Regions from separate parts of the Streptomyces sp. NPDC043812 genome, predicted to be linked through region 1. Evidence: riboswitches for the same ligand, from Rfam matches in the RefSeq annotation. Region 1 holds a riboswitch; each other region holds the start of a gene.
The links. Region 1 has a riboswitch for cobalamin ahead of AC067Z_RS22520 (ribonucleoside-diphosphate reductase subunit alpha). Riboswitches for the same ligand answer to the same signal wherever they lie in the genome.

Region 1 (3,268 bases):
CCGCGCTGCGGGATCTCCCAGGCCGTGCGGTACAGCGCGCGGACGTCGGCCGGGATCCAGTTGAAGCCCTGCACCGAGCCGCTGGACTCGCGCAGCGCCTCACGAGTCTGCGCGTCCCATACGCCCAGCTGCTTCAGCTCCTCCACCAGATAGGCGTTGACCTGGAGGAACTCGCCGCTGAGCGTCTCGCGCTTGAACAGGTTGGACACCTGCGGCTCGATGCACTCGTACACGCCCGCGATCGAGGCGATGGTGGCGGTCGGTGCGATCGCGAGCAGGAGGGAGTTGCGCATCCCGCTCTTCGCCACCCGCGCGCGCAGGGTGTCCCAGCGCTCCGGCCAGTTGAGCTCGACGTTGTAGTGGTCGGGGTGCAGCACGCCACGGGCCGCGCGCGTCTTCGACCAGGCGGGCAGGGGACCGTTGCGTTCGGCGAGGTCGCAGGACGCCTCGTAGGCCGCCAGCATGATCCGCTCGGCGATCCGCGTCGACAGGGCCTTCGCCTCCGCCGAGTCGAACGGCAGTCGCAGCTTGAAGAAGACGTCCTGGAGGCCCATGGCGCCCAGACCCACCGGGCGCCACCGGGAGTTGGAGAGACCCGCCTGCTCGGTCGGGTAGAAGTTGATGTCGACGACCCGGTCGAGGAAGGTGACGGCGGTGCGGACGGCGGCGTCCAAGCGCTCCCAGTCGATGCCGTCGCCGCTGACGAAGGCACCCAGGTTGACCGAACCGAGGTTGCACACGGCCGTCTCGCCGTCGTTCGTGACCTCCAGGATCTCGGTGCACAGGTTCGAGGAGTGCACGACCGAGCCCGGCTCGGCGGTCTGGTTGGCGGTGCGGTTGGAGGCGTCCTTGAAGGTCATCCAGCCGTTGCCGGTCTGGGCCAGAGTCCGCATCATCCGGCCGTACAGGTCACGTGCCGGGATGGTCTTGCGTGCGAGCCCCTGGGCCTCGGCCTTGCGATAGGCCGCGTCGAACTCATCGCCCCACAGGTCGACCAGCTCGGGCACATCCGCGGGCGAGAAGAGCGACCAGTCGCCGTCGGTCTCGACACGGCGCATGAACTCGTCGGGGATCCAGTGCGCGAGGTTCAGGTTGTGCGTACGCCGGGCGTCCTCACCGGTGTTGTCGCGCAGCTCCAGGAACTCCTCGATGTCCGCGTGCCAGGTCTCCAGATAGATCGCGGCGGCGCCCTTGCGCCGACCGCCCTGGTTCACCGCGGCGACCGATGCGTCCAGGGTCTTCAGGAACGGGACGATGCCGTTGGAGTGCCCGTTGGTGCCCCGGATCAGCGAACCGCGGGCGCGGATACGGGAGTACGAGAGCCCGATGCCCCCCGCGTGCTTGGACAGGCGCGCGACCTGGTGGTACCGGTCGTAGATCGAGTCGAGCTCGTCGAGCGGCGAGTCCAGCAGATAGCAGGACGACATCTGCGGGTGGCGGGTGCCGGAGTTGAAGAGGGTGGGGGAGGACGGGAGGTAGTCGAGGCGGCTCATCAGCCCGTACAGCGCGGCGACCTCGTCCAGGGCGCGCACCGAATCGTCCTCGGCGAGGCCGGCGGCGACGCGCAGCATGAAGTGCTGCGGCGTCTCGATCACCTGGCGGGTGATCGGGTGGCGCAGCAGATAGCGGCTGTAGAGGGTGCGCAGCCCGAAGTAGCCGAACCGGTCGTCCGCGGCGGGGTCGATCAGCGCGTCGAGCCGGTCCGCGTGCAGCGCCACGAACGCCGCCGTACGGTCGGCGATCAGACCCTCGCGGTGCCCGACCGCGACGGACGCGGAGAACGACACAGCGCCCTCGCCCGCCGCCTCGTCGGCGATCGTGCGGGTCAGCAGCCGGGCGGCGAGCCGGGAGTAGGCCGGGTCCTCGGAGATCAGGCCCGCGGCGGCGTCGGTGGCGAGAGAGCGCAGTTCCGCGTCGTCCGACCCGGCGTGCCGGCCGCGCAGAGCGGCGGCGGCGACCCTGCCGGGGTCGGTGTCGGGCAGATCGGCCGTGAGGTCCGTCAGGGCCCGCAGCAGGACTGTGCCGGGTCCGTCCTGTTCGGTCGCTGAAGCCGGATCGGCTGGCGCGATGGTCACGTGGTGCTCTCCCTCGCTCGGCTTGGGCCGGCGGGGGGAGTGGCGCCAGGCAGGCGTGGGTCCGCTGAGGAACGGCACGGCGCGTGGCGTCCACCGGCCCAACCGCGAGGCCCGGACGTCTCGGCATCCGGATCGGTCGAGCCGGATGCACCGTCGGCAGGTCCTCGGACTTGTCGGATACGGCAAAGCGCACCGAATCACACCGTTGCGGGACAGTTCCGGATTCCCACCGGATTCCCCTGCGGCGACAGCGAGATGAGCATACATGTGGGGGGCGCGCCTTGCGTCACCCCCCACATGTTGTGTCGCGGGCCGGCCTACAGGTCCAGCGCGTACGTCAGCAGGGTGAAGCCGGGCAGCGGCTCCCAGTCCCGTTCGGGGGTGCGGACGAAGCCCAGGCGCCCGTAGAGCCGGTGTGCCGCATGCATCACCTCGTCCGTCGACAGCACGAGCCGCACGCACCCCGGGACCTCCCGTGCCCGGTCGATGCACCGGCGCACCAGAGCCTCGCCGGTGCCCCGGCCGCGTCCCCGCTCGGCGACGACCAGCATCCGGAACTCGGCCTCTCCGGGCCCGGCGATGTTCGCCCACGGCCCGCCTCCGGGGACGAACGCGACGCCACCGAGGAGGGTGTCCGCCGCGTCGACGGCGACGTACACCTCCGATGCGGCTGCCCGTCCGGCGACATCGCGCAGAGCGGGCAGATACGGGTCGTCGGCACCGTAGGCCAGCAGTCCGTCGTCCACATACGTCCGCGCCGTGAGCTCGCCGAGTTCCTCGTACTGCTCGGGTTCGATTCTCCTGATGGTGATGTCCATGCCCGGCAGTGTGCAGCAGAGCACGGCGAAGGGCCGCTGCATTTCCCGGACGGGAAACGCAGCGGCCCTCGGTGTGCGGTGGGTCAGTGACCGCCGGGGGAACCCGCCGTGGCCGGCGGGAGCTCGACCTTGACACCCGGGTCGCCCGCGTCCGCCGTGTAGTCGGACGGGCTCGTCTCGTCGACGCCGTCGGGGGCGTTGACCGCCCGCAGGACGAAGGTGAGGACGACCGTGACGACGACGTTCAGCACGAAGGCGGTGAGACCGATGTAGCCGATCTCGCCGATGCTGGGGATCTCCTTCAACGAGCCGCCGAAGTGCTTCTGCGTCGGGCTCGCGACACCGTACGCGGCGACCGTGCCGTAGATCATGCCG
Region 2 (3,268 bases), on a different contig from region 1:
GGTACGGGCCTGTCGACTATTGCAACGAGTTCTAGTTACATGAGCTCTGCTGTCGAAGAGAGTGGAGCCCTCCATGAACCAGGTGACCGATCACGGCGGCGGCGTACGGTCCATCCGCGTACCCATCCCCGACAACCCCCTCGGCCACACCCTGGTCCACCTCCTCGACACCGACCGCGGCCCGGTCCTCGTCGACACCGGCTGGGACGACCCCCACTCCTGGGACACCCTCGCCGCCGGCCTCGCGGCCTGCGGCACCTCACCCGCCGAGATCCACGGTGTGGTCATCACCCACCACCACCCCGACCACCACGGCCTGTCGGGACGCGTCCGCGAGGCGTCCGGCGCCTGGATCGCGATGCACGCAGCCGACGCCACCGTCGTCCGCCGCACCCGCGAGGCCGAACCGGGACTGTGGCTCGACTACCTCACCGACAAACTGGACCGCGCCGGCGCACCCGCCGAGCACACCGCTCCGCTGCGCGCCATGCGTGCCGCGGGCGGCGGCGGAGGCCTCCCCGGACTGCGCGCGGCGCTGCCGGATTGGGAGATCGTCCCCGGCGAACTGCTCGACCTCGCGGGCCGTCGGCTGCGCGCGGTGTGGACGCCCGGCCACACCCCCGGCCATGTCTGTCTGCACCTCGAGGAAAACCACCCCACCCGGCGCCCCGGCAACGGCCGCCTCTTCTCCGGCGATCACCTGCTGCCCGCCATCACCCCGCACATCGGCCTGTACGAGGACCCCGACGACGACACGGTCACCGACCCCCTCGGCGACTACCTCGACTCCCTGGAACGCATCGGCCGCCTCGCCCCCGCCGAGGTCCTCCCCGCCCACCAGTACGCCTTCACCGGCGCGACGGACCGCGTGCGGGAACTGCTCGCCCACCACGAGGCGAGACTGAGCGGCCTGCTCGCCCTTCTGACCCGTCCGTTCACCCCCTGGCAGGTCGCCGAGCGGATGGAGTGGAACCGTCCGTGGGCCGAGATCCCGTACGGCTCGCGCACCATCGCCGTCTCGGAGGCGGAGGCCCATCTGCGGCGGCTGGTGAAGCTGGGGCGTGCGGAGGTGGTGGCGGGGAGCACGCCGACGCTCTACGCGGCGGTGTGACGCGAGCGACCCCCCGCAGGCCGGTGACCGGCCGGTAGAGTGAGCGCGTCGTCCATGCCCGTACGGGGGGAAGCCGGTGGGAATCCGGCACTGACCCGCAACCGTGAGCCGCCTCAGAAGCGGCGAGTCGGAATGCCCCGCACGCGGTCGTGACCGGCTCGTGTCACCGGCACCCCGCCGGTGACCGGCACCGTCGAGGCATACGGAGCCGGAGCCCAGGTGCCCGAAGCGTGCCCGGATCCCGGCCCGCAGGAGAGGCACCCACGTCATGACCCCCGTCCGCCGCAGCGCCGCAGCACTCATCGCCTCCGTCGCGCTCGGGCTGACCGCCGCACCCGCAGCCGTCGCCGCTCCGTCCCCGACGCCGTCCGCCGCGCTGCCCTCGGGCCTGTACGGCACGACCGACCCGACGTACGACGGTGTGTGGCGGCAGTCCCTGGCGCTGCTCGCCCAGGACACCGTCGGCTACCGGCCCGCCGACAAGGCCGTCGACTTCCTCACCGGGCAGCAGTGCGCGAGCGGCGGGTTCGCCTCGTACCGCGCCGACCCCGCGAAGCCGTGCGACGCGAAGCTGCCGCTCGACACCAACGCGAGCGCGGCGGCCGTACAGGCGCTCGCCGCGCTGGGCGGCAAGGACGACGTCGTGAAGAAAACGACCGACTGGCTGCGGTCGGTGCAGAACGACGACGGCGGCTGGGGCTACAACCCGGGCGGCGCGAGCGACGCGAACTCCACCTCGGTCGTCATCGGCGCGCTGCAGGCCGCCGGCCAGAAGCCGGCCGAGGTGACGTCCAAGAGCGGCAAGTCGCCGTTCGACACGCTGCTGACGTTCGCGAAGCCGTGCGGCGGCAAGGACGGTGGCGCGTTCGTCTACCAGACCAAGTCCCCCGGCATCCTCGCCGACTCCACCGCGGCCGCCGTACTCGCCGCGAACGGCAAGGGCATGGTGACCACCGCCGGCACGAAGGACGCCGAGGGCCCGGCGTGCGAGAAGGGCGAGAACGTCGGGGACGCGGCGCACAACGGCGCCGCGTACCTCACGAACGGCCTCGCGAAGACGGGTCACTTCGACACGGCCCCGATGCCGGGCGCCGAGGACACCGCCCCCAAGCCTGACTTCGGCAACACGGCGGACGCCGTCGTCGCGCTGTCCGCGCAGGGCATGACCGAGCAGACGAAGAAGCCGCTGGGCTGGCTGCAGCAGAACGCGGCCGCGTGGGCGAAGGAGAACGGCCCTGCCGCCTACGCCCAGCTGATCTTCGCCGCGCATGCGACGGGCAGCGACCCGAAGGCGTTCGGCTCCACGGACCTGGTGGCGGGCCTGAACGCCACGGGCCCTGCGCCGACGGCCGCCGACTCCGGCACGTCGAAGGACAAGCAGGCAAAGAAGGACTCGTCGTCGATGTCGACGTGGTGGATCGTGGGCGTGTTCTTCGTGGCCGCGATCGGTGTCGGTTTCCTGTTCAGCGGCCGCCGGAAGTCGCAGGGCTGATGCGCACTCCCCGGACCCCCCGCGTTCTCGTCCTGCTCGGGCTCGCCGCGCTGCTCGCCGTGCTGGGCTCGGCGCCGGCGCAGGCGGCCGGCTACCGCTACTGGTCGTTCTGGCAGAGCAGCGGCGAGAAGTGGACGTACGCCACCGAGGGCCCGGCCACCGCGCGCCCCGAGGACGGGTCCGTGAACGGCTTCCGCTTCTCGGTGAGCGAGGACAGCGGGGACTCCGCACAGCCGCGCACCGCGCCGGACTTCGCCGAGATCTGCGCCGGGACCCCGGCGAAGGACGGCACGAAGCGGGTGGCGCTCGTCGTCGACTTCGGCACGGCGGCGGACGCGCCGAAGGGCGAGACCCCTCCCGCGCCCCGGACCGCGTGCGCGCGGGTCGCCCGGGCGGCGACGACGGCGGAAGCTCTGGCGCAGGTGGCGAAGCCGCTGCGCTACAACAGCGAGGCGCTGTTGTGCGCGATCTCGGGCTACCCGGAGTCGGGCTGCGGCGAGCAGGTCGCGGACGCCGAGCCGCCGGAGTCGGGGCCGGCCACCGCCACGCCCACGGCCGGAGAGGCCGCCCGGGACGGCGGCCCGTCTGTGGGTGTGTACGCGGGCATCGCGGCGGTCCTGGCACTGGCCGCGGCGGCGCTCTGGCAGTCCCGCCGCCACCGCCGA
Region 3 (3,268 bases), on a different contig from region 1:
CGCGCGCCGCGCGATCGCGTCCGCCAGCCCGCGCTCCCGCAGCCAGGCCAGTGCCTTCACCGTCCCGCGCGTGCCCGGCACCACGACCAGGTCGGCGTCCACCAGCTCCTCCGCGCGGTCCACGAACCGCACCACGACGCCGGGTTCGGCCGCCAGCGCGTCCACGTCGGTGAAGTTCGACATCAGCGGCACGGCGCACACCGCGATCCGCAGCACGTCCTCGCCGACCGGCGCAGCGACCGTGGACTCGCGTACCGCACCGCGCAGGGACACCCGCAGACCGTCCTCCTCGTCGATGCCCAGCCCGTGCGCGTACGGCAGGACACCGAACGTCCGCCGGCCGGTGAGCCCGAGCAGCATGTCCAGGCCCGGCTCCAGCAGCGTCACATCACCCCGGAACTTGTTGACCAGATAGCCGGCGACGAGCTCCTGGTCCTCCGGAGCCAGCAGCGCGGTCGTGCCGAAGAACTGCGCGAACACCCCGCCCCGGTCGATGTCCCCGACCACCAGCACCGGCAGCCGGGCCGCCCGTGCGATGCCCATGTTCACGATGTCCGTGCGCCGCAGGTTGATCTCGGCCGGACTGCCCGCCCCCTCGCAGATCACGGCGTCATACGTGCCCCGCAGCTCGTCCAGGCACGCCATGACGGGTTCGAACAGCTCCCGCTGCCTGTTCCCGTGGTACCCCTTCGCGCTCATCTCGCCGACGGGCTTGCCCATCAGCACGACCTGGCTGGACCGGTCGCTGCCGGGCTTGAGCAGCACAGGGTTCATCAGCGCGCTCGGCTCGACGCGGGCGGCCTGCGCCTGCATCGCCTGCGCCCGGCCGATCTCCGCACCCTCCCGGGTCACGAACGAATTGAGGGACATGTTCTGCCCCTTGAAGGGCGCGACCTTCACGCCCTGCCGCACCAGCCATCGGCAGATCCCGGCGGTCACCACGCTCTTCCCGGCGTCCGACGTCGTCCCCGCGACCAGCAGTCCGCCGCTCATGTACGCCGTCCCCTCATGGCTCCGCGGACGAGCCGCGCACCCGCGCAGGCCGCCAGCGTCAGCACTCCGATGCGGCGCGACAGCCGCACCGCGCGGTCGATGTCGCCGAACTCCACCGCTCGTCCGCCTCCGTTGAGCACCGGCCGGTGCTCGACCCGCCCGCCGTAAGAGAGGGTCCCGCCCAGCCGTACGCCGAGCGCCCCGGCGAACGACGCCTCCACAGGGCCCGCGTTGGGGCTCGGATGCTTCGCCGCGTCCGCGCGCCAGGCGCCCATGGCCCCGCGCGGGTTCGGGCCGGCGACGGCCGCGAGCGCGGCGGTGAGCCGGGCACCCGGCCAGCCGGCCACGTCGTCCAGCCGTGCGGAGGCCCATCCGTACCGCAGATGGCGGGGTGACCTGTGGCCGACCATGGCGTCGAGGGTGTTGACCGCGCGGAAGCCGAGCAGCCCCGGTACACCCGCGACCGCGCCCCACACCAGGGCGCCGACAACGGCGTCGGAGGTGTTCTCGGCGACGGACTCGACGACGGCGCGGGCGATCTGCTGCTCGTCGAGGGACTGCGGATCGCGCCCGCACAGATGAGGCAGGCGCTCGCGAGCGGTGTCGATGTCCCCGGCCGCCAGTGCCTCGCCGATGGAACGTCCCTCGCGGCCCAGGGAGGTGCCCCCGACGACGGCCCACGTGGCGGCGGCGGTCAGCGCGACCGACGCGGCGGGGGAGCGGCGCACGGCACGGGACGCCAACGCCCCGACGGCGACGGCGCCTCCGGCGCAGACGGCGGTGTGCAGGGCGCCCCAGCCACGGTGGTCGCGCCACAGCATGCGCTCGACGGCACCGGCCGCACGCCCGAAGGCAGCGACGGGATGGCCCCTGCGGGGGTCCCCGACGAGGAGGTCACCGGCGAGACCGGCGGTGGCGCCGTACACGAAGATCCGGTCGGCACGCATGGGGTCAGCGACCTCTGGGGTGGTGTCCGACGGGCAGGGCTGAACTGCAGCCAGGCATGGTGACGAGTCCTCACTCAGGGTCCGCGCCCTGGTTCGACGTGACCGGCGGTGAGAGTTCCTGGCTCCCCGGGACCTCCCGGGTGACAGTGGCGGGACCGCGCCGGATTCGCACCGGACTTCCTCTTCTGCCGCCGTATATGGCCCCGGCAGTCCACCACGCCCGCGAACGCCCGTCAACTCACCCTTGACCTGCGGCGGGACAGTGTGCCGAGCCCCACACCGGGCGTCCGCCGGGCGGCATACGAAAGCCGGGACGGAGGTCCCCGAGGGGGCTCCGGCCCGGCTTCCGAACGGGTCGTGCGGTCGTCGGCCGACGACCGGTCAGACGACGATCAGATAGATCCCGTACGCGACGGCCGCGGCGCACAGCGCGAAGCAGGCGTACGCGGCGGTTCGGGCCATGGACGCCGAGCCGCCGTTCGCGCTCGCCGACTCGTGCTTGGTCAGGCCCACGATGCCCAGGGTGAACAGGCCCACCAGGGCGACGGTGGCGACGAGGCTCACGCCGAACACGGAGCCGAGAGCTGCCCAGTCGATCTTCATGCTGCTGATTCCTTACACCGTGGCCGGACGGGCCGGCTCGGGCTCGGCCGGGGCCGGGATGGTGGTCTTGAGCTCGCCCGCCGGCGGCGGGGCGACGGCCGCGATGGCGGTGGTGACGATGCCCGCGGGCTCGTCGGCCGCGGTCTCCGTCTCGTTGACGTTGGTGTGGTCGACGACCTGGCGGCGGGAGACGAGCCAGATCGCGAGGCAGGAGGCGACGAGGAACACGGCGACGGCCGCGACGCCCCAGTCACCCTGCTTGGTGACGAACTCCGAACCCGCGGCGACCAGACCCGCGGCCGGCAGGGTCAGACCCCAGGCCACGAACATCCGGGTCGCGGTGGACCAGCGGACCACACCGCCCTTGCGGCCGAGGCCCGCGCCCATCACCGCGCCGGAGCACGAGTGGGTCGTGGAGAGCGAGAAGCCGAGGTTGGAGGAGGCGAGGATGACGCTGGCCGCGCTGGTCTGGGCGGCGAAGCCCTGCTGCGGCTGGAGGTCGGTGAGGCCCTTGCCCATGGTGCGGATGATGCGCCAGCCGCCGAGGTACGTGCCGAGCGAGATCGCGATACCGGCGGAGAGGATGACCCACAGCGGAGGGTTGGAGCCGGGGGAGAGCACACCGCCGGCGACGAGCGCCAGCGTGATGATGCCCATCGTCTTCTGTGCGTCGTTGGTGCCGTGCGCCAGGGAGACGAGACCGGCGGAGGCGATCTGGCCGGAGC

Region 2: linked by a shared signal. The riboswitch ahead of AC067Z_RS25190 (prenyltransferase/squalene oxidase repeat-containing protein) and the one ahead of AC067Z_RS22520 (ribonucleoside-diphosphate reductase subunit alpha) in region 1 are both predicted to bind cobalamin.
Region 3: linked by a shared signal. The riboswitch ahead of AC067Z_RS00310 (cobalamin biosynthesis protein) and the one ahead of AC067Z_RS22520 (ribonucleoside-diphosphate reductase subunit alpha) in region 1 are both predicted to bind cobalamin.

What each region holds. Positions count from the first base shown of each region.
Region 1 is NZ_JBWKCY010000015.1:105,869-109,136, forward strand. It holds gene AC067Z_RS22520 (ribonucleoside-diphosphate reductase subunit alpha) at 1-2,075, opposite strand, end outside; cobalamin riboswitch at 2,214-2,339, opposite strand; gene AC067Z_RS22525 (GNAT family N-acetyltransferase) at 2,393-2,893, opposite strand; gene mctP (monocarboxylate uptake permease MctP) at 2,977-3,268, opposite strand, start outside.
Region 2 is NZ_JBWKCY010000018.1:17,700-20,967, forward strand. It holds gene AC067Z_RS25185 (MBL fold metallo-hydrolase) at 74-1,111, shown strand; cobalamin riboswitch at 1,143-1,269, shown strand; gene AC067Z_RS25190 (prenyltransferase/squalene oxidase repeat-containing protein) at 1,380-2,603, shown strand; gene AC067Z_RS25195 (SCO2322 family protein) at 2,603-3,268, shown strand, end outside; gene AC067Z_RS25200 (energy-coupling factor transporter transmembrane component T family protein) at 3,268-3,268, shown strand, end outside.
Region 3 is NZ_JBWKCY010000001.1:55,244-58,511, reverse strand. It holds gene AC067Z_RS00315 (cobyric acid synthase) at 1-993, opposite strand, end outside; gene AC067Z_RS00310 (cobalamin biosynthesis protein) at 990-1,940, opposite strand; cobalamin riboswitch at 2,031-2,171, opposite strand; gene AC067Z_RS00305 (hypothetical protein) at 2,322-2,543, opposite strand; gene AC067Z_RS00300 (inorganic phosphate transporter) at 2,556-3,268, opposite strand, start outside.